One region of the Nocardia sp. NPDC005745 genome, then DNA from elsewhere that is predicted to be linked to it. Evidence: riboswitches for the same ligand, from Rfam matches in the RefSeq annotation. Region 1 holds a riboswitch; each other region holds the start of a gene.
The links. A riboswitch is a leader RNA that binds a small molecule or an ion and turns the genes downstream of it on or off. The one in region 1 is predicted to bind S-adenosylmethionine.
Positions count from the first base shown of each region.

Region 1 (9,575 bases):
GGTGAACGACGCCTCGCCGCCGGTGGCCGTGGAGATCTCCCGTCCGATCGCCTCGGCGAGCACGTTGTCGGAGTGGACCATCATGTCGCGCAATCGGTCGCGCAGCGGCGCCGAGCGCACGGAGGCGATCTCGGCCGCACCGGCGGGCGCGGCGCCCGCGCGGACCTTGGCCGGGTCCAACCCCAGATCGGCGGCCAAGCGCCGCCCAGCGTCGAGAGCGGGCGTCGCGGTGCGCGGCGAGTACTCGACGAGCGGTTCCAAGCGGCCGCCGTCGATCATCACCGGCTCGATCGGGGCGATGGAGCCCTCGGGGATGTCCACCGGGTCCCAGCCCTGCGCCATGGTGGGGCCGGTGTAGGCGGAGGTGTTGACTACGATCGTGTCCACCGCGCGCCCGGCCGACTTGATCTGGGTGACCAGGTCGGACAGCCGCGGCCCGTTCGGGTAGTACCCCTTGCCGTCCGGTTGCGCGGTGAGCGTCGGGTCGCCGCCGCCGACCAGTACCAGTTCGTTCGGCGCAGCGCCCGCGACCACCTTCGTGATCAGACGGTGCTCGCCGGGCAGCGTGAGCAGGGCCGCCGCGCTGGTGAGGATCTTCGCGGTGGACGACGGGATCATCGGCCGGTTCGCGTCGCCGCTCCACAGCACGATCCCGCTGTCGGCGTCGGTCACCTGACCCGCGAACGCGCCGAGGTCCGGATTGGCGATCACCGGGGCGAGCGCGGCGGCGATCCCCGCCGGGCTCGGCGCGGAATCGGTGGAGCGGGCGGGACCGACCTGCGGAGACGGCTCGACCGGAGCGGGCGGGTCGGCGATGGTGAGGTCACCGTGCCGGAACTCGTCGGTCCACGGCCGCACCGCGAGCAGTGCCACGGCGGCGGCGACGATCAGGACGACCACCGTGCTCGAGATCCAGATCCACCTGTTGCGGCGCCGCCGGGCGGCCAGCCCACCGATGTTCTCGTTGCCACCAAACACGTCGCCGCCGCTCTCCTGACCGATTCCCGCAGCAGCCGCCTGCCGCACCCATATCCGCGACGCCCACACTATCCTCGTTGCGCAACCGTTCCCCCGAACAACCTGGCGAGTCGGCGCAGTCCGCAGCGGCCGAGTCGGCAGTCGCCGAAAAGCAGCCGAGTCGCCGAGCTCGGCACCGATGCACGAAGGAGATGGCGTGGAGTTCGACGTCACTATCGAGATCCCCAAGGGTTCCCGGAACAAGTACGAAGTCGATCACGAGACCGGCCGGGTCCGGCTCGACCGGTTCCTGTACACGTCCATGGTCTATCCCGCCGACTACGGCTACATCGAGAACACCCTCGGCGAGGACGGTGACCCGCTGGACGCGCTGGTCCTGCTGCCCGATTCGGTGTTCCCCGGCGTGATCGTGGAAGCCCGTCCGGTCGCTATGTACAAGATGACCGACGAGGCGGGCGGCGACGACAAGATCCTGTGCGTGCCCGCGGGCGACCCGCGCTGGGACCACATCCAGGATCTGAAGGATGTGCCGGAGTTCGAGCTGGCCGCGATCAAGCACTTCTTCGAGCGCTACAAGGACCTGGAGCCCGGCAAGTTCGTCAAGGGCTCGGAGTGGGTCGGACGGGCCGAGGCCGAGGCCGAGGTGGAGGCGTCCATCCAGCGCCTGAAGGACCAGGGCGGGCACTGAAAGCCCTCGGGCACAACGAAAGCGGGGAGTCCGGTAGGCACGGACTCCCCGCTCCGTTTCCCGGGCGCGAAAGATGAAAAGGGGCACCCGGAAACCGGATGCCCCTTCTCGGCGTCAGGTGGCTCAGTAGTAGATGTACAGGTCGTAGCCGTCCCAGGACTCGATGCACTCCCAGTAGTAGCCGCCGGTGCTGGGCGACTCGCCGTCGGCCCGGCAGGCGTTCAGCGTGGCGTAGGTACCGATGTAGGTGCCGCCGTAGGCGACATCCTGGTAAACCGGCGCGGCCGAGGCCGAAGCAGCCGTCGACACCCCGGCGACGGCGGCGGTGGCCAGCAGACCAGCGGCGAGGATGGACTTGATACGCATTGTTCTTGCTCCTGAATGCGAGGCGAAATTTCCGACGTCCCAAACGATATGGACGATCGGCGCCTCGCACAGCCACCCCTAGGGTGAGGGCAAGGCAACCCTGAGGCGAATCACCTTGCCCACCCTCGATACCCACCCTTGGGGCTCGGCACGGCGCACTCGCGGAGTACGGGCGCGCCGCGGGCGTCACTGACCGCGGAATTCGGGCGCGCGTTTTTCGAAGACGGCCTTGATCGCCTCGGTGAGGTCCTCCGACGGCAGGAACGCGGCGTTCCACGCCGAGACGTAGCGCAGGCCCGCGGCGACCTCGTCCTTGCGGCGCTGATCCAGCACATCCTTGACGCCCTGCACCACCAGCGGCGGGTTCGCGGCGATCTCGCGCGCGGTGGCGTGTGCCGCGTCCAGAGCCGCTTCCTGGTCCGGGAAGACCTCGTTGACCAGGCCGATCTTCTCCGCGCGCGCGGCGTCGATGTCCTTGGCGGTGTAGGCCAGCTCCCGCAGGTGCCCCTCGCCGATGATGCCGGGCAGCCGGTGCAGCGAACCGATGTCGGCGACGATCGCGACCTTGGCCTCGCGCAAGCTGAACTTGGCGTCGGCGCTGGCATAGCGGATGTCGACGGCCGCGATCAGGTCGAGCCCGCCGCCGATGCACCAGCCGGACACCGCGGCAATGACCGGCTTGCGGCAGTCCGCCACCGCCGTGACCGAGGCCTGCATCTTGCGCAGGTCGGTGAGGAAGTCGGTGCGCGGCGCGGCCAGGGCGCGATCTGCCATGAGCGGACCGAACGTGCCGCTCATCGCGGGCAGGTCCAGACCGTAGGAGAAGTGCTTGCCCGAGCCGGTCAACACGATCGCGCGCACCTCGGGGTCGGCGTCGAGCGTCTGGAAGACCTCCGGCAACTCGCGCCAGAAGTCGGGACCCATCGCGTTGCCCTTGCCGGGCCCGATCAACGTCACCTGCGCGACGTGATCCTTGGTTTCGACGGTGAAAGCCTGCCAATCAGTCATTTGTACAGCGTATCGAGACCACGCCGGGCGGGTATCCCGGCCCGCGCGAGCTCGGTGTGCGAGGATTCGCCGCGAAACCTCGCAGCGTGTAAATCCTGTGCAAATTGCGCGGCGGCGCACTGGTTCCCGGTTCGGGATTCAGCGGATCATGGTCGAGTCAGCAAACCTCATTCGCCGGTTTTCGGAGGACACCATGCTGATGCATCGGGGAATCGGCCTCGACCGGTTCAACGGTCTGCCGCGCGGTCGTGCGATTCATGCCCTCTACGAGTGCTGCTGCAACGTGACGTGGGCCGCGACGCTGGCCGACGCTCGCCCCTATCCGGATCGGGACGCGCTGCTGAGCAAGGCCGATGTCGAACTGCTCGCGCTGTCCCAGCGGGACGTGGATCGCGCCTTCGAAGGGATTGCGCACGAACCGGTCTCGTCGCATTGCATGGCCGAACTGGCACGGGTCACCCGCGAGCGAATCGCCGGGATGCTCGGGCCGGCCGAGGGCTACCCGGAATACTGAACCGGCGGCGCGACTTGTCCGGCGTACCGACGGCAATCGCTCTACCCTGGTGAGATGCGCAGGTCGTCATTGCCACCGGTCGCCTGCCGGGTCGCGGACACCCTCATCTCCCGGGGCCATCACGGTCTCATCGTCGCCCAGCCGGAGCCGACCCACACCGCCGCGGACGCCGCACGGGCCCTCGGCGTAGACGTGGGGGCGATCACGAAATCACTGGTGTTCCTGCTCGACGACGACCCGGTGCTGCTGCTGGTCTCGGGAGCGCACCAAGTCGATCTGGCGAAGACCGGCGCGCGCCTGGACGGGACGCTGAGCCGCGCCCCCGCCGAGGTGGTGCGGGCGGTGACCGGTCAGCCCATCGGCGGCGTCGCACCGGTCGGCCACCCGACCAACCTGCCCACCTGGGTGGACAGCGCGCTGGGGCGCCATCGGGAGCTGTGGGCAGCGGGCGGGCATCCGAACACCATCTTCCGCACGTCGTTCCCGGAATTGCTGCGGATCACCGCGGGTCTTCCGATCGACGTCGACTGACTCGAGATTGTCGCGGCGAGTTCGGTGGGCTCCGGCGTTCGGTGGCGACGCGCGCGGCGTCGGCCGGGCATGTGCGACCTATGCCACCCCACCGGCGGGTAGCCCGGGCGTAGTTTCGTGAGGTGACCGACGCACCACGGCCCGAGACGGAACTACAGATCCCCGATGATCTGAGCGGCATCACCGCGGAGCAGTATCGCGCCTCCATGCGCCACTACCCGGCCGGCGTCACCGTCGTCACGCTGACTTCGCCGCAGGGGCCGGTCGGCTTCACCGCGACCTCCTTCGCATCGCTGTCACTGGACCCGCCGCTGGTGTCGTTCAATATCGCGCACACCTCCTCCAGCCTGTCCGCCATGCTGGACGCCGAGTCCGTCGTCATCCACTTCCTCGGCGAACACCAGCAGCACCTGGCCCACCGGTTCTCCCGGACCGCGCAGGAACGCTTCACCGACCGCGCCCTGTGGACCACCCTGGACACCGGCGAACCGGTCCTGCACGGTACCCCCATCTGGTTACGCGCCACGGTGCACCAACTGATCCCCCTCGGCGACCACACCTTCGTCGTCGGCTTGGTCACCCGGGTCCACGACAACACCGACGAGAAACCCGCCGCCGCTCCACTGCTGTACTACAACGGGCGCTACTACCGACCGATCGCCCTCAGCGACTGACCCAGCGCTCGACTACGCCACCTCGGCCGCGCCCGCACGACCGACTCCGCGGCGAGCGCGCGCCGGCCGATCCAGCTCGAGAAACCGTCAGGCACCGTCCAGCACGGCGAAGTCCACGTCGACCGGGAACGGATCACTGAGCCGGAGCACATCCTGATGGGTTTCCGCCAGCCGGTAACTGCGGCTCGCCCAGTCCAGACGGCATTCCTGGACTTGCCGGACGACTCCGCACGTAATGCATCTCGAAGTCGGTCACCACGCCGGTGCGCGGCTCGTCCGGGCTCCCTTGTTCCAACGCGTTGGCCAGTCGCCTGGCCACGTTGTTGTGCTCGAAGGTGCCGCTCCGGCAGACGATCACGTGGCCGTCGAGCACCTCGATCTGACGTTGGACGTCTTCCGGGAGTGCCGCGTAACCCTCCTCCGTGATGAGAAGGGCGGCCGGATCGGTGGCCCACACGGGCCGGGTGCTCATGAGACCGCCTCGAACTCGGGTTACCGGATACGGCGATGGTATCCGGTGTAATCACGCCATCGGGACCAGCGCGGCCTCAGCCGATGAGGCAGGGGGCCGCGCCGGTGGGGGCGGTGGAGGTGAAGGGGCGCGTTTCGGGGATGGGGTTCCACACGCCGTTCTCGGCGGTGTAGTTCCAGGTGGGGCCCGTTCGCGCGAGGATGGCGATCGCCTCGATCAGGCGGTCCACGTCGGCGGAGGTGGTGCCGAGGCCGATGCTGGCGCGCAGTGCGCCGTCCAAACCGAGGCGGGCGAGCAGCGGGTGGGCGCAGAAGCGTCCGTCGCGCACACCGATGCCGTGTTCGGCGGAGAGATAGGCGGCGACGTGGCCGGGTGCGAAATCGTCCAGGGTGAACGCGACGATGCCGACGGAGTCGGGAGTGTCGATCCAGATGCGCAGCAGTTGGACGCCGGGAATCGCAGCCAAGCCGTCGCGCAGACGGTCGGCGAGCCGGTGTTCGTGCGCGGCAAGGGTTTCGGCGTCGATCCCGCTGAGCGTGTCACAAGCGGCGGCCAGCGCGGCGGCGCCGAGCACGTTCGGCGAACCTGCTTCGTGCCGCTGCGGAGCGGACGCCCATTCGGCCGCGTCGCTGCGCACCTCGCGCACCGCGCCGCCGCCCGCGAGGTAGGGCTGCGCCGCGTCGAGCCAATCCCGCTTGCCCACCAGCACACCGGCGCCGAACGGCGCGTAGAGCTTGTGCCCGGAGAACGCCAGGTAGTCGATCGTGGTGTCCCGCAGACTGATCCGCCGATGCGGCGCCAACTGGGCGGCGTCCACCAGGATCCGGGCGCCGCACTGATGCGCGATGGTGGCCAGCCGTTCCAGCGGAAGCACCTCGCCGGTCACGTTCGATGCGCCGGTCACCGCGAGCAATGCGGCCGGCTTGCTGCACAGTTCGGCGACCAGCCTGCCGATGGTCTCCTCGACCGTGTCGGCGGCCTGCACGACGCGCCTGCCCCGCTTGGTCCACGGCAGGAAGTTGGCGTGGTGCTCGATGTCGAGCACCACGGTGTCCCCGGGGACGCAGGAGGCCAGCAGATTCAGCGAGTCGGTGGTGTTGCGGGTGAAGACCACCACCTGATCGTCGGCGGCGTCGAGGAACCGGGAGACCGATCCGCGAGCGGCTTCGTAGCACTCGGTGGAGATCCGCGAGGCGTAGCCCGCGCCGCGGTGCACGCTCGCGTAGTACGGCAGCAACTGCTGCACCCGGTCGGTGACCTGGGCCAACGCGGGCGCACTCGCGGCGTAGTCGAAGTTGGCGTAGGTCGCCGATCCGCCGTGCACCAGCGGCACGCGCAGTTCGTCGCCGGACACCCGGGCGAGTGCGGCACAGGAGTTGTCGACAGCAGTAGTCATCACGTGAATCCCGTCGGCTCAGGGACTCGCGACCGAACGATTCGGCGAGTCCGCGCTTGCCGCGCCCGGTTGGGCGTCGGCCGGGTCGTCACCCGGAGCACCCCACCGCGGAGGAGGGTTGCCGGCCAGCAAGCCGGGGCTTTGCGCTGGCACTCATGACCAGACCCGAGAGTGGCAGAAGCGCCCCGGCGCTGTCAACCACATTCCACCCGAGTCACCACGAGCACCGCGTGGACATAACCACCACGCGGCGGCCATTACAAGCACCCCCACGACGACGCGCGAGCCGCGCCCGACGAGGGATTTCCCGTCTCGGCACCGGCCCCGTCCACGGGTGAACGGGCCTCGGTTCGCTCGGCGGTTACCACCGAGCCGATCCGATGCCGATTCGACTCGGTCCCCGCTCGTTTCCCACAACGGCGCAGCTTCTCGAGCACCTCCGTATCTCGAACGCGCTGAATCCGATCGCGGCGCCCCGCTGCGACTCCCCGCTGACCGGCCGGAACAAACGGGCGTCCCGGCCCTCGCGAGAACCAGCTTCGGATCGCTCGATGAGCCGAATCACACCTTCGAATCAGCGATCTCCCGGCGAACGCGGCGGGCGAGCCGCCCACCAGCGTTTTGCCCTGCCGGAGCGGCGAATATCGACCCCACCTGCAACAACGCGCATCACACCCACCGATCCGGCATCCGGTTCGGTGAACGACAAGCGACGACAACCCCGGGTACCGTGGACAGCTGGCCACAGCGCTGTTTGCCCTTTGGTAACCCAGCTATGACACAACAACGGGAAAGTGTGAGGCAAGTCGATGGGAGGTGCGCACAGCACCATGCTCGAGACAGACGTCGACGCGCCGGCGGGCCCGTTGTCACGCGGCGATCGCGCACCGGGGGCCAGGACGCTCGTCGACATCCTGACCGCGACGGCACTCGCCCATCCCGACGCCCCCGCCATCGACGACGGCCACGCGGTGCTGTCCTATCTGGAATTGGTCGTCGAGATCGAGAACACCATGGCCCGGCTCGCCACCGCGGGCGTGCGGCCCGGCGATCGGGTCGGCGTGCGCATGCCGTCGGGCACCCGCGGGCTCTATGTGACCATCCTCGCCGTCCTCTACTCCGGCGCCGCTTACGTGCCGGTCGACGCCGACGACCCGGACGAGCGCGCCGAGCTGGTCTTCGGGGAAGCGCAGGTCACCGCGATCGTGACCGCCGAGGGCATCGAGACCACGGCCGCGGGCATCCGCGCAGCGGAGCACCAGCGCGAACAGACCTGGTCGACGCTGCCCACTCCCGGCGACGACGCCTGGATAATCTTCACCTCCGGTTCCACCGGCACTCCGAAAGGCGTTGCCGTCACCCATCGCAACGCGGCCGCCTTCGTCGACGCCGAGGCCGATCTGTTCCTGCGCGACGCCCCGATCGGTCCGGGTGACCGGGTTCTGGCGGGTCTGTCGGTCGCCTTCGACGCCTCCTGCGAGGAGATGTGGCTGGCCTGGCGCAACGGCGCCTGCCTGGTGCCCGCCCCGCGTGAGCTGGTGCGCACCGGCGCCGACCTCGGCCCGTGGCTGGTGCGGCGGGAGATCAGTGTGGTCTCGACCGTCCCGACCCTGGCGGCGACCTGGCCGGTGGAGGCATTGGAGGCGGTGCGCCTGCTCATCTTCGGCGGCGAGGCCGTCCCCCCGGAACTCGCCGAGCGCCTCGCGGGGAACGGTGACTCGGCTCGCGAGGTGTGGAACACCTACGGCCCCACCGAAGCCACGGTCGTCGCCTGCGCCGCGCGCTTGGACGGCCGGTGGCCGATCCGAATCGGCCTGCCGCTCAACGGCTGGGACCTGGTCGTCGTGGACCAGACGGGTAACCCGGTGGCCGAGGGGGAATCCGGCGAACTGGTGATCGGCGGCGTCGGACTGGCTCGCTATCTCGACCCGGTCAAGGACGCCGAGAAGTACGCGCCGCTGCCCTCCGTCGGCTGGGAGCGCGCCTACCGCAGCGGCGACCTGGTCCGCAACGACAGCGCCGGACTGGTCTTCCTCGGCCGCGCCGACGACCAGATCAAATTGGGCGGGCGGCGCATCGAACTCGGCGAGATCGACAACGCTCTGCAACACCTGCCCGGCGTCACGGGCGCCGCGGCGGCCATCCGGACCACCAAGGCGGGCAACAAGGTTCTGGTCGGCTATCTGACCGGACCCGGCCCGGACTTCGATGTCAAGGCCGCGCGCGCCGTCCTCGGTGGACAACTTCCGGCGCCGCTGGTGCCCAGGCTCGCGGTGGTCGACGAGCTGCCCACCCGCACCTCCGGCAAGGTGGACCGCGACGCGCTGCCCTGGCCGCTGCCCAATGCCGCCGAGGACGACGACGACAACGACCTGACCGGCACCGCCCAATGGGTCGCCGGACTGTGGGATGCCATTCTCGGCGCGGAGGTCGGCGATCTCGACGCGGACTTCTTCGACCTGGGCGGCGGCTCCCTCGCGGCGGCGCAGCTGGTCACCGCCCTGCGCGAACGGTATCCGCAGATCGCCGTCGCCGACGTCTACGACCACCCCCGCCTCGGCGCGCTGGCCGACCTGCTGGAACAGACCACCCCCGCGGTGGCCGTCGCCGAGCGGACAGTCCGGCCGACGCCGCTGCCCGCGCAGGCGGCGCAGGTGCTGGCCACCATCCCGCTCACCACCCTCACCGGATTGCAGTGGCTCACCTGGCTGGCGATCGTCGGCAATATCGCGGCCTGGTCCGGCTCACTGCCCTGGCTCCCCCAGCTGTCCTGGTGGTGGACGCTGGCCGCGTTCCTGCTGTTCATCTCGCCGCCCGGCCGCATGGCGATCTGCGTGGCGGGCACGCGGCTGCTGCTGCGCGGCATCCGGCGCGGCAGCTATCCGCGCGGTGGCTCGGTACATCTGCGGCTGTGGGCGGCCGTCCGTCTCTCCGAGGCCAGCGGCGCC
Region 1 is NZ_JBEXYF010000028.1:53,773-63,347, forward strand. It holds gene dacB (D-alanyl-D-alanine carboxypeptidase/D-alanyl-D-alanine-endopeptidase) at 1-957, opposite strand, end outside; gene ABZ420_RS25945 (inorganic diphosphatase) at 1,175-1,666, shown strand; gene ABZ420_RS25950 (hypothetical protein) at 1,790-2,032, opposite strand; gene ABZ420_RS25955 (crotonase/enoyl-CoA hydratase family protein) at 2,219-3,040, opposite strand; gene ABZ420_RS25960 (2-oxo-4-hydroxy-4-carboxy-5-ureidoimidazoline decarboxylase) at 3,234-3,554, shown strand; gene ABZ420_RS25965 (YbaK/EbsC family protein) at 3,609-4,085, shown strand; gene ABZ420_RS25970 (flavin reductase family protein) at 4,208-4,759, shown strand; gene ABZ420_RS25975 (hypothetical protein) at 4,893-5,231, opposite strand; gene ABZ420_RS25980 (aminotransferase class V-fold PLP-dependent enzyme) at 5,308-6,627, opposite strand; SAM riboswitch class IV at 6,675-6,788, opposite strand; gene ABZ420_RS25985 (Pls/PosA family non-ribosomal peptide synthetase) at 7,458-9,575, shown strand, end outside.

Region 2 (9,575 bases), on a different contig from region 1:
GCGGCGGTCAGACCCGCCGGTCGGGCCAATTCCTCGGCCACCGCGAGGAATTGACCGTTCAGGCGGAACGACGTGATCGCCGCCGTGGCGAACAACTCCTGTTCAGGGGTCATGCGGCACCTCCCGATGTCGGCGATCCGGCCGGATCACCGGCAATTCTCGCTTACGCGTGCTCCGCGTCGTACTCCGCGAGCACCGCCCAGCCGCCGGGATCGGCGTGTGCGAACAACCGGTACCAGCCGTCCAGCACGTGCGGCTCGTACACGCCGAGCCTGCCGAGCACCTCGCGCGCGAATTCGAACGGCGCGCTCGCACTGGCGGTGATCACGTCACCGTCGGTGACAGCCGGGGCCTCGACATAGTGGTCCGCGCCCGCATAGCCGCTGTAGCGCAGGAATTCCGCGACATTGCTGGTGTGCCGGCGGTTGTCGAGCAAGCCGGCCTTGGCCAGGCCGAACGTCGCGCCGCAGATCGCGGCGACCGGCACGCCCGCGTCGACGAATTCGCGTGCCTTGTGCGCGAACGGGTCCAGCTCCGGCCCTTCCCAGGTATCCGCCCCCGGCAGGATCAGCATCGCGCTGTCGGCGGGCGTGAGATCGGCGAGCACGACGTCCGGCACGATGCGCATGCCTCCGATGGTGGTGATCGGCTCCGCACTCGGGCCGACCGTCTTCACCTGCCATGTTCCCGGCTCCCGGTGCCAGGTCGGCTTGTTGATGTGCGCGGTGGCCGCGCCCACCTCCCAATCGGCGAGCGTGTCGTAAACGGCCATGTGCACTGCCTTCATAGTCATGACAGTATGCTGTCATCTTTGACAGCATACTGTCAATAGCGAAGAGCGATTCTCCCGACGAACCGGCAACTACGCTGGGAGCATGCGAATCTCGGTGGCGGCGGACGAGCGGGTCGGAGTGGCCCGGGAACTGATCGACGAGTTGGGCAAGCGCGGCCACGAGATCGTGCCGCACGGCGCGCTGTGCGACACGGAACGCGACGACTGGGCATGGGCCAGCGAGGCGGCGGCCCGTGACGTCGCTTCCGGCGCGGCGGACCAGGCGATCGTCTGCTGCTGGACCGGCACCGGCGCCTCGATCGCGGCCAACAAGGTTCCCGGCGTGCGCGCCGCGCTCTGCGCCGACGCTTCGACCGCCGCGGGCGCCCGCACCTGGAACGACGCCAACGTCCTCGCCCTGAGCCTGCGTTCGACCTCCAGCGCCGAACTCCGGGAAATCCTCGATGCCTGGTTCACCACCGAACCGAGCGCAGGCCACGACGACCAGGCCAACATCGCCCATCTCTCCGAGATCGAACGGCGAGTCTGACGCAGGCTCCCTACCCGATCCGCAGGCGACCGCCGAGCGGGATCAGGACAGGGCGCGGTCGAGGTCGTCGAGGAGGTCTTCGACGTCTTCCAGGCCCACCGAGATACGCACGACGCCGTCGGTCAGGCCGATGGTGGCCCGGCCTTCGGGACCCATGGCGCGGTGGGTCGTGGTAGCCGGGTGCGTGATCAGGGTCTTCGCGTCACCGAGGTTGTTGGAGATGTCGACGATGCGCAACCGGTTGAGGACTTCGAAAGCGCGCTTCTTCGCCTCGTTCTCGGGTGCGCTCAGCTCGAAGGTGATCACGGTGCCGCCCGCGCTCATCTGACCGGTGGCCAGCGCGTACTGCGGATGAGATTCCAGGAACGGGTACCGCACCCAGCTGACGGCCGGGTTGCCCTCCAGGAAACGGGCGATGCGCAGGGCGGAGTCCGCCGAGTGGCGCACCCGCAGCGGCATCGTCTCCAGGCCCTTGAGCAGGGTCCACGCGTTGAACGGGCTCAGCGCCGGGCCGGTATGGCGCATCAGCGTTTTCACCGGGCCGTCGATGTAGTCCCGGTCGCCGAGGATCGCTCCGCCGAGCACGCGGCCCTGCCCATCGATGTGCTTGGTGCCCGAGTAGACCACCACGTCGGCGCCGAGTTCGAAGCCACGTTGCAGCAGCGGAGTGGCGAACACGTTGTCCAGCACCACTTTCGCGCCCGCCGCGTGCGCCAGCTCGGTCACCCGGCGCACGTCGACCAAGGTCTGCATCGGATTGGCGGGCGTCTCGAAGAACACCGCCTGGGTGGGCACCGACAGCGCCTGCTCCCACTGGTCGAGATCCTCGCCGTCGACGAAGACGGTCTCCACGCCCCAGCGCGGCAGGATCTCGTTGCACACCACGAAGCACGAGCCGAACAGGCTGCGCGCGGCGACGAGCCGGTCACCCGCCTTCAGCAGCGCGCCCAGCGCGGTGAACACCGCGGACATGCCGCTGGCGGTGGCGAAACACGCCTCGGCGCCGTCGATCAGGCGCATCCGCTCCTCGAACATGGCCACCGTGGGGTTGCCGTAGCGGGAGTACACGAAATGCTCGACCTCGCCGGTGAACGCGGCCTCCGCGGCCTCGGCGCTCTCGTAGACGAAGCCGGAGGTCAGATAGAGCGCCTCGGCGGTTTCCTCGAAACCGGAGCGCCGCAGCCCGCCGCGCACGCCCAGCGTCGCGGGACCGACGCCGTCGGGCAGCGGCTTGTCGAACGCGCCGCCGGTGATCACGACTGCCGCCAGGGCAATCCGAGGGCACGCCAGCCCGCGCCGCCGCGATGCCCGAATTCGTCGAGCGGGCCTTCGAAGCCCTCCAGCACGTTGTAGGAGGTGCGGTAACCCGCCGAGGTTGCGGCGATCGCCGCACCGATCGAACGCTGACCGGAGCGACAGAGGAAGACGACGGGAGCCTCGGGATCGTGGCCGTCGAGCGCCTGCTTCAACTGCTCGACGAACGTCTCGTTGCGCGCGCCCGTGGAATCGACCCACTCGATCAGCACGGTGGGCCGTTCGATCGAACTGGTGTCGGGGACGCCGACGAACTTCCATTCCGCTTCCGTCCGCACGTCCACGAGGACGGCCTCGGGATCGTCCCGCAGCAGCTCCCAGGCTTGCTGTGGGGTGATGTCACCGGCATAACTCATGTGCACCTCCTGCGAATCCGCACTTGCCGCGCCCGGGACCAAGGCGCCGCCAGGTCGTCACCCGGAGCACCCCACCGCGGAGGAGGGTTGCCGACCAGTAATGCCGGGGCTTGACACTGGTTCTCATGACCTTCGACTGAGATTGCACCGACCCGGGTCACCCTGTCAAACGGTGGCGCACACTGCGCGAACGCTCAGGTGCAGACCAGCCACTTACCGCCGGATCGGGTGAGATTCCAGGTCGAGGTCCGCTCCTGCCCGTCCACCTTCGTGGTCACGGTCGCCTTCCCCCGGTCGCCGTCCATGATCGGACTGTCGATTTTCGTGATCTCGACCGGCTTTCCGGCGCCGTCCTGCCCCGCCAGCGGCGAGCGGGTCGCGTCGAAACCCTGGCACGCGGTGCCGGGCGGCGGCACGGCGTCGCTGCGGTTGGAGCCGTCGACGAAATTGCGGACGGCCGCCGCGATGCGGTCGGCTTCTGTGACATTTTTCTCAGCGGGCGACAGCACGCCGCCGAGCACGATCGCGATCAGCACGATCGCCGCGACCACCGCGGCCGCGATGAACGGGGCCGCCGAGCGCTTGTCGGTCTGATCCACCCGGATGATCTCGTCCTCGCCCGGGGTCGGCTGCTGTTCGGTCATGGCTCGATGATCCCTGGTCGGCGCGGGTATCGAGCGATCGACCCCCGGCCGCGGACCAGGGCGGCGCCGGCCGGGTCCGGCCGTCCGCGATAGGCCGCGCGCGAGCGGGTAAGCGACGATTGTGGCTTTCGACGGCATCCGCCGAGTTCACGCACCGACGCGGGGTGGCATCGGCCATCCCGATAGAATCGCGGGACGGCGGCCTGCTGTCATAGCGAATCGGCAGCTCCACGCCGCGGCGAACGGAGCACCGTGCAGCCACGAGCCGGCAACGCAGGCGTGCGCCCCGAGGGCGCGACCGAGCCGGTGCGTCAACTTAGCCTAAGCTAAGCCAGACGTCATTAATTGTTTCGACCGTAAGGTGCGCGTAAAGAGATGACCGAACAGAGTGCAGTAGAGGATGGCGGTGTTCGCGAGCCCTCCGTGGTGACGCAGGCTTCCTCCGCCGGGCCTGACGCGCACACCGCGAGGACCCGCCCGCTCCGCATCGCGATCGTGGGCGCCGGTCCGGCCGGGATCTACGCCGCCGACGCGTTGATGAAGTCCGATGCCGAGGTGAGCATCGACCTGTTCGAGCGCATGCCCGCGCCGTTCGGGTTGATCCGCTACGGCGTCGCGCCGGACCACCCGCGGATCAAGGGCATCATCACCGCCCTGCACAAGGTGCTGGACAAGCCGCAGGTGCGCCTGCTGGGCAATATCGACTACGGCACCGACATCACACTGGACGACCTGCGGGCCTTCTACGACGCGGTGATCTTCTCCACCGGCGCCAACGCCGACCGCGCCCTGCCCATCCCCGGCATCGACCTCGACGGATCCTTCGGCGCCGCCGACTTCGTCTCCTGGTACGACGGCCACCCCGACGTCCCCCGCACCTGGCCGCTGGACGCGGAGAAGGTCGCCGTCCTCGGCGTGGGCAACGTCGCTCTCGACGTGGCTCGCGTGCTGGCCAAGACCGGCGACGAGTTGCTGCCCACCGAGATCCCGCCGAACGTCTACAAGGGCCTCAAGGCCAACAAGGCCGTCGAGGTGCACGTCTTCGGCCGCCGCGGGCCCGCCCAGGCCAAGTTCACCCCGCTGGAACTGCGCGAACTCGACCACTCCCCCACCATCGAGGTCATCGTCGACCCCGAGGACATCGACTACGACGAAGGCTCCGAAGCCGCGCGCAGGCATTCCAAGCAGGTCGACATGGTCGCCAACACGCTCGAGCAGTGGGCCATCCGCGACGCCGGTGACCGGCCGCACAAGCTGTTCCTGCACTTCTTCGAATCCCCCGCCGAAGTGCTCGGCGAGAACGGCAAGGTCGTCGGCCTGCGCACCGAGCGCACCCAGCTCGACGGCACCGGCAACGTCAAGGGCACCGGCGTGTTCAAGGACTGGGACGTGCAGGCGATCTATCGCGCCGTCGGCTATTTGTCGCAGAACCTGACCCAGCTGCCGTTCGACGACCAGGCGGGCACCGTGCCGAACGAAGCGGGTCGCGTGATCGCCGACGAGAACGCCGACGGCGCCGCGCGCTACATGCCCGCGACCTACGTCACCGGCTGGATCAAGCGCGGCCCGGTCGGCCTGATCGGCCACACCAAGGGCGACGCCAACGAGACCATCGCCTGCCTGCTGGACGATGCTCCCGGCTTCACCCCGGCGCAGCGCCCCGAACCCGAGGCCGTCACCGAGTTCTTGGAGAGCAAGGGCATCCCGTTCACCACCTGGGCAGGCTGGTACCGCCTCGACGCGCACGAACGCTCCCTCGGCGAGCCGGAGGGCCGCGAGCGCGTCAAGGTCGTCGAGCGCGAGGACATGCTGCGCGCCAGCGAACCGCACAAGGTCTGATCACCCCGGCTGCGAACCGACTCCGCTGCCACAACGACACCCCAGCTGTGGCAGCGGAAAATTCGACCCTGAGGCATTCTGTACAAGTGTTCGATGCCCACCTGCACATCTTCGACCCGCGATTTCCGCTGGCCGAGAACGAGGGCTACCTGCCCGACCCGTTCACCATCGCCGATTACCGCAAGCGCATGTCGCGCTTCGACGTCGCGGGCGGCGCGGTGGTCAGCGGGTCGTTCCAGGGCACGGACCAGACCTATCTGAAGGCCGCCCTCGCCGAACTCGGCGAGGGCTGGGTCGGCGTCACCCGGCTCGACTTGGACGCCACCGACGAGGAAATCCTCGAACTGGACCGCATCGGCGTGCGCGCGCTGCGGTTCAACCTCAAGCGGGCGGCGGCCGACATCACCGGAATGACGTTGCAGGCGTTGCGCGCGCACGAACTGGCCGGCTGGCACGTCGAGGTCTACATCGACGGCACGATGCTGGCGTCGCTGCAACCGGTCATCTCCAAGCTGCCCGCGCTGTCGGTCGACCATCTGGGCATGTCCGCGGAGGGGCTGCCCTTCCTGCTGGATCTCGTCGACCGCGGAGCCAAGGTCAAGGCGACCGGTTTCGGCCGGGTCGCGATGAATGTGGCCGACACGCTGCGCCGCGTCCACGCGGTGAATCCCGAAGCCCTCATGTTCGGCACCGACCTGCCCGGCACAAGGGCCGGACGCCCGTTCCGTGACTCTGATGTGGATCTGCTCTGCGACGTGGTGGGCACCGACATGTACGCGGTGCTGGAGGACAACGCGCGCGCGTTCTACCGGCTCCCGGCCCGCGAGCGCGTGGTCAGCGACGATCCGGCCCCCACGCTGCCGCTGTACCGCCCGGAACCGCCGACCCTCCGGCTGCGCCGCGACGATCTCCCGGAAAACCGGGCGGGCGATACGATTCCGTTCCCCGCCATCGATCGGTAGCGCTCAGACGGCGAAGACGCCGACGAGCCAGACCCCGGTGGCCAGCAACGCGCCGAAGAGTTCGATCAGGATGGACAGGCCGACGCCCTTCAACGCGTGCACCGTCGCCTGCCACGCTTCCCGGTTGACCCGCAGCCGCTGGAGTTCGGAAAGATACACGCCGAGAACGAAACCCACGAACAGGCCGATCACCGGGATCACGAAGAAACCGATGATGCCGAGGACCGCGCCGAGGAAGACCGCCCGGCCCGCCACGCCCGCGTCCTTCATCTTGCGTCCGGGCCACGTGTATTTGACGACGCCGGAAAGCACCAGCAACAACGCGCTGATCGCGAAAACCGTCCACGCCGTCGCGCCACCGGTGAGGAAGGCCCAGACGGCGATGGCCGCGAAGATCAGGATGACGCCCGGCAGGATCGGCACGACGACCCCGACGAGGCCGACCAGAATCGCGAGGCCGGCGAGAAGGTTGTACCACCCCTGATCAGACAGCGCTTCCACACGTGCAGCCTAGAGCGGCCCACAGCCGCGGGCGAGCCGTAGCAGCGCGGCGTTATTGTCATACTGTCAATACACCCCTCCCGGTCGCGTCCGGGAGGACACACCGGTCACCGGTGTGCTGGATCAACGACGAACCGAGGTAGGGCGTGAGCACTCCATCCACCGCCAAGCAGGGCCCGCTCGCGGGCATCAAGGTCATCGAGCTGGCCGGCATCGGTCCCGGTCCGCACGCCGCGCTGCTGCTCGCCGATCTGGGCGCCGACGTGGTGCGGGTGCAGCGCGCGGGTCAGCTGCCGGGCGGATTCGACCGGCCGCAGCTGCGCGGCCGGACCATCGTCGAGGCCGACCTCAAGGATCCCGCCGACATCGAGAAGGTGCTCGGCCTCGTCGAGAAGGCGGATGTGCTGATCGAGGGCTTCCGCCCCGGCGTCACCGAGCGGATGGGCCTGGGTCCGGACGACGCGCTGGCCCGCAACCCGCGCCTGGTCTACGGACGGATGACCGGCTGGGGCCAGGAGGGCCCGCTGGCCGACCGCGCGGGACACGACATCAACTACATCTCCATCACCGGCGTGCTGCACGCCATCGGCCGCAAGGGCGAACGCCCGGTCCCGCCGCTGAACATGGTGGGCGATTTCGGCGGCGGCTCGATGTTCCTGGTGTTCGGCATCCTCGCCGCGCTGGTCGAGCGGCAGCAGTCCGGTAAGGGCCAGGTGATCGACGCGGCCATGGTCGATGGCGCCCTTGCCCTTTCGCACATGATCTGGGGTATGCGCGGCTCGGGCGCCTGGTCCGACGAGCGCGGCGTCAACCTGCTCGACACCGGAATGTCGTTCTACGACACCTACGAGACCTCCGACGGCAAGTACATGGCGGTCGGCGCGATCGAACCGCAGTTCTACGCCCAGTTGCTCGCCGGCCTCGAGATCGACGCGGACGGCCTGCCCTTCCAGCTCGACCCCGCCGGGCAGGAGACGCTGAAAAAGCTGTTCACCGAACGTTTCCGGACCAAGACCCGGGACGAGTGGTCCGAGATCTTCACCGGCACCGACGCGTGCGTCTCACCCGTGCTCACCTTCGAGGAGGCGACGCGCAACGAGCACATCGCGGCTCGCGGCTCGTTGCTGGAGCTGGACGCCATCACCCAGCACGCCCCCGCGCCGCGATTCTCCCGCACTCCCAACGGGATTCCGACACCGCCGCCCACCACCGCGACGCCGATCGAGTCGGTCTGGGCAGACTGAGCACCCGGCGGGGTGCCGTGGCGCGTCGCCCGGCACTCCGTCCCGCTGCGGGTAATTGAAAATTACAACATACCAACCGGTTCGACAGCTCGGCACCGGGCCTGCCATACTGTCCGCGAGCAGGCGGCTTTCGTGGGCAGCGAACTTCTCCGGGCATCGTCCGGTCCGCTCCTTGACCGCCGCTCGAGTTGGCGGCCGAGGCGCCGTGCGAGCTTCCGCACGCCGCCCGGGCACGACCAGGGCCAGTCCCGAGGGGTGACCGGCCACTCGTGCCCGGCGGCGCTCGGAGGGGAGTGCCGCCGGCGGCGGCTCCCCTCCCCCGGATCAGAACAGCGAAATCTCCTCAGTAGCAGGTCAAGGGCGTCAGCGGGTCCGCGGCGCGGGGCGTCAGCGCGGCATAGGCGGACGCGATGGCCTTGACCGCCAACCGCAATTCGGGCTCCCGGTGGGTGAACGGCAGCCGCAGGAACCTTTCGAACGCGCCCTGTACGCCGAATCGGGGCCCGGCGGCGAGCAATACGCCGTGGTTGGGCGCCGTGGCGGCGAGCGCGGTGGAGACCGAGGTCGGCAGCTGCGCCCACACCGACATGCCGCCCGCGCCGACGGTGACGCGCCAGTCCGGTAGTTCCTCGGCGAGCGTGTCGAGCAGAGCGGCACGCTGCGAACGCAACTGGTCGCGGCGGCGGTCGAGAATCACGTCCGCGTGCTCGAGCAGGTGCACGGTGGCCAGCTGGTCCATGACGGGGGTACCGAGGTCGACGGTGGAGCGGATGCCGAGGAGCTTGGTGATCAGCGTCTGATTGGTCCGTATCCAGCCGACCCGCAGACCGCCCCAGAACGATTTCGAGGCCGAGCCGATGGTGATGATCTCGGAGCCTTTGGCGAAGGCGGCGACCGGCGGCGGTGCGATGTCCGTGCCGAGGCCGAGATCGGCCATGGATTCGTCGATCACGACGGTCATCCTGGTATCCCTGGCGATGGCGGCCAGTTCGGCGCGGCCGTCGGCGTCCAGCAGCAAGCCGGTCGGGTTGTTGTAGTCCGGCACCAGGTAGGCCAGGCTCGCCGCGGTCTGCCGGGCGGCACTGCGGATTCCGTCGAGATCCCAGCCGCCCGCCGGATCCTCCGGCCGCAGCGGCACCGGCACCGGCCGGGCGCCGACGTCGCGGATCGCCTCGATGGCGTTCGGATAGGTGGGGTGATCGATGAGCACACGGGCGGCGGGCGCGGTCAGCACGTTCAGCAGCAGGCGCAGGCCGTGCTGGGCGCCGAGGGTGACCAGGATCTGGTCGGGTTCGGTCGGCAGCCCGCGCGCGGTGTAGCGGCGGGCGATCGCCTCCCGCAGCGCCAGCACGCCGACCGGGTCCATGCCGTGCGTGCCGAGGTAGGCCGGAAT
Region 2 is NZ_JBEXYF010000013.1:114,443-124,017, forward strand. It holds gene ABZ420_RS16045 (MarR family transcriptional regulator) at 1-113, opposite strand, end outside; gene ABZ420_RS16050 (type 1 glutamine amidotransferase family protein) at 164-793, opposite strand; gene ABZ420_RS16055 (RpiB/LacA/LacB family sugar-phosphate isomerase) at 876-1,322, shown strand; gene ABZ420_RS16060 (O-succinylhomoserine sulfhydrylase) at 1,365-2,579, opposite strand; gene ABZ420_RS16065 (rhodanese-like domain-containing protein) at 2,576-2,992, opposite strand; SAM riboswitch class IV at 3,007-3,123, opposite strand; gene ABZ420_RS16070 (hypothetical protein) at 3,187-3,636, opposite strand; gene ABZ420_RS16075 (FAD-dependent oxidoreductase) at 4,012-5,475, shown strand; gene ABZ420_RS16080 (amidohydrolase family protein) at 5,562-6,437, shown strand; gene ABZ420_RS16085 (DUF456 domain-containing protein) at 6,441-6,938, opposite strand; gene ABZ420_RS16090 (CaiB/BaiF CoA-transferase family protein) at 7,085-8,182, shown strand; gene ABZ420_RS16095 (PLP-dependent aminotransferase family protein) at 8,526-9,575, opposite strand, start outside.
Region 2: linked by a shared signal. The riboswitch ahead of ABZ420_RS16065 (rhodanese-like domain-containing protein) and the one ahead of ABZ420_RS25980 (aminotransferase class V-fold PLP-dependent enzyme) in region 1 are both predicted to bind S-adenosylmethionine.

Region 3 (9,575 bases), on a different contig from region 1:
GGACGGGGTTCAGCGACAGCCCGGGGTCCTGGGGGACGAACCCGATGCGAGCTCCGCGCAGCCGCCGCAGCGCGCGTTCGGAGCCGGTGTCGACCACGGCGCCGTCGAAGGTCACGGTCCCCCCGATGGTCTCGGCGTTCGACCCGAGCAGGCCGATCACGGCGTGGGCGAGCGTGGATTTGCCGGAGCCGGATTCGCCGACCAGCGCCACCACCTCGCCGCGGGCCACCGTGAGCGAAACCCCGTTCAGCGCGGTGGCCGCGCCGGTTCCCGACCGGTACCGAACCCGCAGGTCCTGGACCTGCAGCAGCGGAGATTCCGAGGCGTTCACGGGTGTTCTCCGTTCCCGATCGCGCGTCCGAGGCGCTGTGCGGCGAGCACGACGGCGATGATGACGAACCCGGGCAGGGTGGTCATCCACCACGCGGTCGCGAGATAGTTGCGGCCCTCCGAGATCAGCGTTCCCCACTCGGGGGTGGGCGGCTTCGCGCCGTAACCGAGGAAGCTCAGCGCCGACACCGCCAGCACCGCCATGCCGAATTCGACCGCGGCCAAGGCGAGTACGGGCTGGTAGGCATTGGGCAGCACATGCCTGGCCAGCACCGTGTACCAGCGCACCCCCGCGGCGTGGGCCGCCTCCACGTACACCGCTTGCCGGACCCGCAGCACTTCCGAGCGCATCACGCGCGCGAAATTGGCCACCAGCGAAACGCCCACCGCGATCGCCACATTGCCGGTGCCGAAGCCGAGCGCGGTGACCAATGCGAGCGACAGCAGCAGCGCGGGCACCGACAGCAGCACATCGACCGACCGCATGACCACGGCGTCGACCACGCCGCCGATCGCGCCCGACAGCAGCCCGAGCAGCGACCCGGTGACGAGCGCGATGCCGACGGCGGCCAGCGTGGCGGTCAACGAGAGCCCGGCGCCGTGCACCATCCGGGTGTAGAGGTCGCGTCCGAGATTGTCGGTGCCGAACCAGTGTTCGGCGCTGGGGCCCTGGAACTTCTGCGCGGGCACGCCGGTCAGCGGGTCGCCGCCCGCGAAGACCGACGGCACCAGCGCCCATCCCACGGCGAGCAGCGCGACAGCGCCCGCGATCAGCAGTCCGGCATTGCCGCGCAGCCTCTTCCAGCGCACGGCCGGGCGCCGCAGACCGGGCAGCACCGCTGTGCGCCGTTCCTCGATGACGTCAACCACGAGTCCTCACCTCCTCGGCCGGCGGCGCGCCGAGCGCGAGTCCGGCGGCGGTACGAATGACGTAAGCGGCGTCAGGCACGGATGATCGCCTCCTCGGCGGCGTCGACGGCGGTCCGCTCGGACTCGCCGCCCGCGGCGCGGGAGCGGGTGGCGATGCGCGGGTCGAGCAGCGGATACAGCAGATCCACCGCGAGATTCACGGCCACGAACACCGCCGAGGTGAGCAGCACGATGCCCTGCACCACAGGGATGTCCTGCGCCAGCACCGCGGTCTGGGTCAGCCGCCCGACGCCCTGACGGGCGAAGACCGTCTCCACCACCACCGATCCGGCGAGCATGTTGCCCACCAGCACCCCCGCGATGGTGAACGCGGGCACACTGGCCGGACGCAGCACGTGCGTGCGCCGCACCCACCAGCGCGATCCGCCCCTGGCCAGGGCCACATCGACGAACGGCTGACGCCAGGTCGTCTCCAGCCCGGCGGTGAGCACCTGCGCGATGACCGCGCCGATCGGCAGCGCCAGGGTGAGCGCGGGCAGCACCGTGCCCGCGAACCCGTGCCCGCCGAACGCGGGTGCCAGCCGCAACTGGAACGAGAACACCTGCAGCAGGAGCAGCCCGGTCCAGAAGGTCGGCACCGAGACGCCCAGCGACGGCAGCGCGGCCAAGGCGTTGCGCAGCCACGGCCGACGGGTCTGAGTCGCCGCGAACGCCAGCGCGACGCCACCGATGACCGCGAAGAGCAGAGCGGTGCCGGTCAACGCGAGCGTGGCGGGCAGCGCGTCACCGATCGCGCCGGTGACCGGCTGCCCGGTGGCGATGGAATGCCCGAGATCGCCGGTCACGGCGTGCCCGAGCGCGGTCCAATACTGTTCCCACAGCGGCCGATCCAGCCCGTAGCGGGCCTGCAACTCGGCGATGGCGGCCTTGTCCACCGGGGTGCCCGACCCGCCTCCATCGGCCGCGATCGAGACCGGGTCGGCGGGCAGCAGGTACAACACCACGAACGACAGCGTGAACGCCGCCCACAGCACCCAGATCGCCTGCAACACCCGCAGGGCCAGATAACGCGCCATGACTATCGCCCGCTCAGCCAGGTGTCGAAGAACTGCAATCGCGCCGAGGCTTCGAACTTCAGGTCCTGCGTGCTCGCCGCCGCTCCGATCGCCTGGGACAGCTCGACTGTCGGGATCAGCAGGCCCGCCTCGAGCACCTGCTGCTGCGCGGTGTGGATGAGCCCGTTGCGCACCGTGGTGTCCACGGTGGCGACCTGCCCGTTCAGCGCGTCGTCCAGCGACGGGATGGCGCCGCGCGCATTGAGATTGCGCCCGTCGAGACCGAAGGAGGTGCGCAGGATGTCGCCATCGGCGCGGGTGGTGTTGCCGTAGAAGGTGTCGAAGTCCTTGCTGTTCTGCCGCGCCGTGGTCTCCGCCACCGACACCAGGTCCAGCTTCAGTTCGACGCCGACCTGCCGCAGTTGCTGCTGCACCAGTTCGAGGATCGCCTGGTTGCCCGCGAACACCTGGCTGAAGAGCACCGAGAACGTCAACCGCTCACCGTTCCTCGTCCGGATGCCGTCCGCGCCGGGCACCCACCCGGCCTGGTCGAGGATGGTGCGCGCCTTCGCCGGGTCGAAGGCCAGCCGTGCCGAGAGGTCGGTGTAGCCGGGTGTGGTGCTCGCCAGCGGGCTGGTCGCGGGCTTGAACTGCGGGCCGAGCACGGTGTCCACCAATTGCTTGCGATCGATCGCGGGCAGCAGCGCCTGGCGCACCGCCGGATCGCGCAGCGGTCCGCGTGTGACATTGGGCTGCAGCCCGAACGGCACGCCCGGGTTGGCGGTGCTGAGCACCCGGCCGCCCGCCGCCTCGATCTGCGGCGCGTCCTGCGGCAACGCGTCGCTGATCGCGTCCAGCTGCCCGGAGGCGAGACTGCCGGTGCGCACGCCGGATTCGGGCACCACGGTGAACTCGATCTTGTCCAGGTATGCCTCGCCGCGATGGGCGAACACCGCCGAACCCCAGTGGTAGCCGCTGCGCTTGGCCAGCGTCACTGCGGCGTCCTGGCGGTAGGCCGCGTAGGTGAACGGCCCGCTGCCGACGTTGTCGCCGAGGCAGCGCTGCTCGGCAGGCTTCGCCGTGGTCACGTCGGCGAGAATGCCGAGCTGGGCGGTCGAGACCGCCTGCAGGAATTGGGCGTTGGGCTTGCTGAACTCGACTCGGGCGGTGAGCCGGTCGACGGCCGTGGTGCCCACGTAGCCGGTGAGGTAGCTGCTGCCCAGCGGCGCCTTGCCCGAGCCGAGCCGCACGACCGAATCGAACGTGTTGCGCACCGAATCGGCGGTGAGCGGCGTGCCGTCGCTGAAGGTGACCCCGTCGGTGAGGTGGAAGGTGAAGACCTTCGCGTCGGGGCTCGCTTCCCAGCTCTGCGCCAGCCACGGCTTCAGCTCGCCGGTGGCCGGATCCTGGTCGGTCAGCGAATCCACGATCTGCCGGGCGACGTACAGCGTCTGGTTGGTGCCCGCCTGGGCCGGGTCCGAGCAGGTCGGCGCCTGGGACAGGCCGTAGCGCAGGGTGCCGCCCGGCCGGGGCGGGCCCGCGTCGCCGCCGGGTGCGGCCGAATCACTGCCGCAGGCGGCAATGGTGGTGGCCGCGGCGAGCGCGCCGGCCAGCGCGGCGATTCGGTGACGGGTTCGGATCACGAGGCGACTCCAGATACTTCGATGCGGGCGAGCTGCTCGCCCGGCTGGGGAAAGGCGTCGGCGACACCGGTCGCCGACGGCCGGCCGGGCATACAGCGGCGCTGCGTCATCTGCTCAGCGTTTCTTCGGCAGGCCGGGTGGGTTGATTCGCGATTCGGGGCGGTCGCGGGTGCGGTGGACGCACTCATGACGGGTCCTCGACGATCACTTCGGTTCCTCCATCGGTCCCGGCGGAAGCACCCGCACCCGGTGACCGGGGGGTTGCTGCGACGTCGACGAGCCAGGTCTCTCGGTCGCTCTGGATGGTTGGCGCCGACCCCCTGTCAACCGATGTGAGGGGCGAGCCGAATCATGATGCCCAGCAAGGGAAGGCTGGAACAAGAGAAGTAATCAGCGTGAGCGTAGACCTTGTCCACGCCAGTTGATCGGGTCTTTGTAGTAACCAGGCGTGCGCTGCTTCGCCGAGGGGCGGTGCGAGCTGTCACGTCCTCGCGGACGGGCGCCCAGCGCCGGACGACAGCGGTCCGATGCAGCATACGGGTATCGCCAGGACTGGGGAACGCGGGTCGGCCACGCGGAAGCCTGTTTCGGGCAAACGAGACTCGCCGCGAAATTGCTGTACGCAATCCGTGCTGTTGGAGCCGTTTGCCGGAGTACTGTGCCCCTCGATCGTTCCGCCGATGAGGAGGTTTCGTGATCACTTTGCGTCGTCTGACCCAATTGTCCGCTGTCGCGACCTGTTCGGTCGCCCTCGCGTTTGCCGGGCCGGGTGCCGCGTTCGCGGCTCCGGATGCCACGATTCCCGCGTTCTCCGATCTCTCCGCGCCGATCGCCGCCCCCGGTGACCTGTTCGGCGCCTATCAAGCCGCGCTCGACGCGCTGCGCGCGCTCGGTATCCAGCCGTTCGCGTACCCGAGCGCGTCGGCGTTCTGCCTCGACAACACCACGGCCGGGCTGGCGCCCGCGGTGGCGGGAGCCATACCCGGGCCGTGGCCGAAGAACACCGTGCAGCTTCCCGGACTGGACCTCAGCGCCGTCAAGGCCGGGCAAGCCATGTTCACCTTCGTGCCCTACGGCCTCGGGCCGGACGGCGCGAACACCGCGGGAATGCAGGTGGCCTGGCTCAATCTGAGCAACGGACGCAGCGGAACGGCCGCCATGGGGCCGCTGGCCGACATCGCCCGCGCGATGATCCCCGCTGCCGTTCCCGCGGATCAGCGGCCGGTGGCCGAGCAGGCGATCCGGGACTTCCTCTTCGCGGCCCTCCCCATGGGCGGGGTGCGGGCGGTCCCGGTGGACACCGGCAAGGGCACCGTTCTCGCCGCGGTGTTCGGCACGGTGCAGAACGGCGCCAAGTCCTGCTTCTTCCTGCCGACGGTCGGAATCACCGCGGTCCCGTGAGATTCAGCTGTCGCGGCGCGGCGCCGCTCCTGGGAGCGAACGCCCCTTCCAGTGCGCCGTGCCGCGACGGCGGGCCCGGTGCGAACGCGCCCACAGCAGCAGATACGCCGCCACCGACACCGGATGCGCGAGGGCGGCGGGCACGTCCGCGCGTCCCAGCGGGCCGCCGGTCTCGGTCGAGCGGGCCAGCAGGCGCCCGGCGACGGCGGCGAGCCAGCCGATCGCGCCCGCCCGGCGGACCGCGCCCCTGCCGAGCACGGCGGCCGCGGGCGGTACCCAATAGGCGAGGGCCGCAACGAGTCCCACCGCCGCTCCACCCGTGATCGTGCCGTCGTAGGCCGACCAGAGCCAGCGGGTGTAGCCCGCGTCCAGGTCGGCGGCGCCGCGATACATCCTGGTGCGGGCCAACTCTCCGGCGGCGACCAGAGCGGTGGCGTGACCGGCTCGCCGCAGCGTACGGGCGATGTCGAGGTCCTCGGTGACGCTCCCGGCCACGGCCGTGTGGCCGCCGACCGCGCGGTAGGCGGCGTTGTCGAACACCAGGAACTGGCCGCAGGCCACCGCCGTGGCGGGTCGCAGGCTCCGGTCGGCCACGGCGATCGGCAGCGTCGAGGCCCACGACCAGCACAGCAGAGGCTGCACCACGGCTTCCGCCACGGAATCGGCCACTTGCAGGGGCCAGGGCGAGACCAGCGCGGCTGCGCGCGTGCGCAGCGCGCCGACCGCCGCGGCGAGCGCCGTAGGGGCCAGCCGCACGTCGGCGTCCAGGAAGATCAGCACCGGCGTCGACACCTCCTCCGCAAGCCGGACACAGGCGGCGGCCTTTCCGGTCCAGCCTGCGACCGGATCGGACTCGGTGCGCAGCAGGGTGAAACGCGGGTCGTCGCCGATCGCCGCCAGGGCGGCGGCGCCGGTGTCGTCGGTGGACGCGTCATCGAGGATGCGCACCGCGAGACGCGGTACGCCCACCTGCGCGCGCAGGTCACCGATCAGGGCGGGCAGCCGGTCGGCCTCGTTGCGCGCGGGAACGCAGACGGTGACGGGTTCGATCACCGTCGTCGGGGCGTTCGTCAACCTCGGCACGGTGATGCGGTTGTATAGCGCGATGCCCGCGCCGAGCGCCGCCACCGCGGTGGCGAAGGTCGGCAGGATCGAGTTCGCGCGCAACGTCTTCGGCAGGTCGGCTCTCACCATGTGGGCCACGCTATCCCGGCGCACCGACCTGCCGCTCAGCGATTCTGCGTCACCGAGCGCCACCAGCGGCTCAGGGAGAAGCCGACTTCCGGCGCGCCGGGCGCGGCGGGGTTGCGGTCCATGTACGCCATCGCCGCGACGATGGCGGCCACCGCGAGCGTGATGCCGCCCGCGATGCCCGCCCAGCCCGCGAACGAGCGGGTATTCGGGTCGGCGTAGCTGACCTCGGCCTGCGGCCTGGACACTTCACCGGGCGGCAGTTTCCAGGAGACGACGTTGTCGCCCTCGCGGCTGCCGTTGGTCTTGGCGACGCGGGCCGGGAACGCGATGGTCAACTGCACGTCCGAGCCGTGCGGCGGCAGCGATTTCAGATCGACCCGCCCGCTCAGGCTGACCAGGTCGCCGGTGCGCTGGAACTGCAACTGGAACATGCCCTGCGTCTGCTCGGACAGCTGGCCGAGTTGCTGCACATCACCGAAGGACAGGTCCTCGAAGAACACCTGGCTGCCGGTGTAGCCGTCCTGGGCGTACGGCTCCACTCGCAACTTGGCCGCCAGCGTCTCGGGCGCCTTCAGCTGCGGGCCCTTGTCCCCGGCGTCGGCGGGCACCACGGCGGCGACGATCCGGCCGGACACCCGGTCGTTGGACGAGACCCCCATCGAGACCTGCACCCGCAGGCAGCCCGCGAGCATCGGCACCAGCAACGCCGCGAGCAGGACCACCGACGCGACGCGCACGCCGCGGCGTGGGGCCCGCCGCTGCGGGAGGTCCGGGGCATCGGGCTTCGTGATGACGGGACTCGGCTGCACGGGTGACATCGTGCCAGGCCTGCCGCCCGGAATGAAACGCGCCAGTCGCAGCGCGCGTCGGCGCGCCGGGCGCGGGACGCGGCGGCGGGTCAGCGGCGCGCGCGAGCCAGGGCGACCAGCAGGGGAACGCCCGGCAGACCCATACCGGCGAAGCCGTACCCCGCCGAGGAGGGAAGGTCGAGGAACACCGCGTGGGCCAGCGCCGATCCGAGCCAGGTCCACAGGAACAAGGCCACCGGAACGGTGAGCGCGACCAGGCGGCCGTGCGATCGCGGCGTCCGCACCGGATCCGGCGCCGCCCGCTCCCAGACCGCGAGCACCGCGGCCATCAGGAGCGCGACACCGAACCAGCCCAGGTAATTCGTCAGCGGAATCCAGTCGAGGCCGGGTAGTCCGGAATGGATGTCACACCAGGTCCACTGCCCGTCGGCCACCATCTGCGGATCGAGGAACAGGTCCCAGCCCACCGCGCCGACCGCCGTCCACCCGATCCGGGCGATCGTGCGCCGCGACAGCATCCCGGCCACCACCCACACCGGGTACATCCCGCCGGTCCACGCCAGCGGGACGATCAACGGCACCTCTAGCAAGGCCGGTCCGAGCCGGTCGGTCGCGTACTCGTAGCAGCCGAACGGGATGCCGGTCGCGGTGCCGATCACCTCCGCTGTGAGCCCGATGCCGGAGACGATGGTCAGAAAGCCGACGCCGTAGCGCAATCCTCTGGTCGCCGTCGCGTGCGCCAGCGCGGCGCCGGTGGACAGCAGCACGACCGCGACGGTGATGCGGTCGCGCCCACCGCCCGTGGTCAGCGGATACGCGATCTGCGCGACGATCGTCAGCGCCACGAGGACGAGGGGCAGCAGAAAGCTCGCCGAGCGATAGCCGGACAGCAGCCCCTCGGAGTGCTCGGTCGCGGTGGGTTCCGCCGGGGCAGGCGGCGGGTCGCCCGAGTCCGTCATCGTCGAAGCCACCGGGACAGCCCGCGCCGGTGCAGGTCGCGCAGTGCGAGGGCGGCGGCCGTGCGGCCGCTCGCGCCGGAGACACCGCCGCCGGGGTGTGTGGACGCGCCCGTCAGATACAGCCCCCGCGCGCCGGGCACCCGCTGCCCCGCCAGCTCGGGCAGCGGTCGCCACAGCATCATCTGGTCCAGCGACATCTCCACGTGCATGACGTTGCCGCCGACGAGCCCGAGTTCGCGCTCCAGATCCACCGGCGTCTGCACATGCCCGCGCAGCACCGTCTCCGCGAAACCGGGTGCGTAGGACTCCACTTCGGCGATGATCCGGTCGCCTTCCTGCCGCGCGAGATCGGACCAGTCGGCGCCGGAGGCCAGGCGGTACGGGTGCCACTGCGCCCACAGCGACAACTGATGTTCACCGGGCGGCGCGATGGTCGGGTCCAGTGCGCTGAAGCTCATCGCCAGGACGACCGGTCGCGGCGGCAGGTCCCCGGCGAGCGCCGCACCGTGCGCACGGCGCAACTGCGCGCGGTCGGACACCAGGAATTGCAGGCCGTGGGCGGAATGCTCGATCGGGCTGCCGGGATAGCGGGGAAGCGCCGACGTGGCGGCGCGCACCACCATCCCGATGCCGGGACCGACGCGGATGCGCCTGCGCCAGTCGTCGAGCACCGCGCCGTCGAAGCCGCCGTCGCGCAGCAGCTCCAGCGTCGTCAGCACATGGCAGCCCGCGATCACGATGTCCGCGCGCAGGTCTCGGCCCGAGGCGGTGCGCACCCGCCAGCGGTCGCCGTCGCGGCGCAGCGCGGACGCCGCGTCGCCCGCGGTCACCACCCCGCCGTCGGATCGCAACCGCGCCACCAGGGCCGTGGTCAGCGCCCCGCTGCCGCCGACCGCGCGCCCCGGCGGCAGGGTGTGCATGAGCGCGGCGAAGCCCACCATCGGCGCGGTGCCCGGCTCGGACATCGGCGGCCCGGACTGGGCGCCGAACCACGCCAGCGACGCCTTCAACCGTTCGTCCTCGAAGCAGGCGTCCAGCAGCGCGTCACCGGATTGCAGGAATTCCCGCGACAGAGCGCTGCCGCCGTCCTTCGCGTCCAGTCCCCAGAACGACCGCACCAGCCGTCCCGGCGTCGGTCCGCCGCCGAAGGCCCGCATCACCCGGGCGCTGCGCGGGCCCCACGTCCGCACGAACCGGCGGTAGGCGGCCGCGTCCCGCGAGCCGCAAGCCGCCGCGATCGACGCGCAGGTCGCTTCCAGGTCGCGATGGAACACGATCGCGGAGCGGCCCGCGTGCGCGGGCGTGAAACCCCAT
Region 3 is NZ_JBEXYF010000052.1:2,435-12,009, reverse strand. It holds gene ABZ420_RS33800 (ABC transporter ATP-binding protein) at 1-331, opposite strand, end outside; gene ABZ420_RS33795 (ABC transporter permease) at 328-1,125, opposite strand; gene ABZ420_RS33790 (ABC transporter permease) at 1,272-2,276, opposite strand; gene ABZ420_RS33785 (ABC transporter substrate-binding protein) at 2,279-3,898, opposite strand; SAM riboswitch class I at 4,114-4,207, opposite strand; gene ABZ420_RS33780 (hypothetical protein) at 4,592-5,299, shown strand; gene ABZ420_RS33775 (glycosyltransferase family 2 protein) at 5,303-6,493, opposite strand; gene ABZ420_RS33770 (DUF3153 domain-containing protein) at 6,529-7,185, opposite strand; gene ABZ420_RS33765 (carotenoid biosynthesis protein) at 7,392-8,261, opposite strand; gene ABZ420_RS33760 (NAD(P)/FAD-dependent oxidoreductase) at 8,258-9,575, opposite strand, start outside.
Region 3: linked by a shared signal. The riboswitch ahead of ABZ420_RS33785 (ABC transporter substrate-binding protein) and the one ahead of ABZ420_RS25980 (aminotransferase class V-fold PLP-dependent enzyme) in region 1 are both predicted to bind S-adenosylmethionine.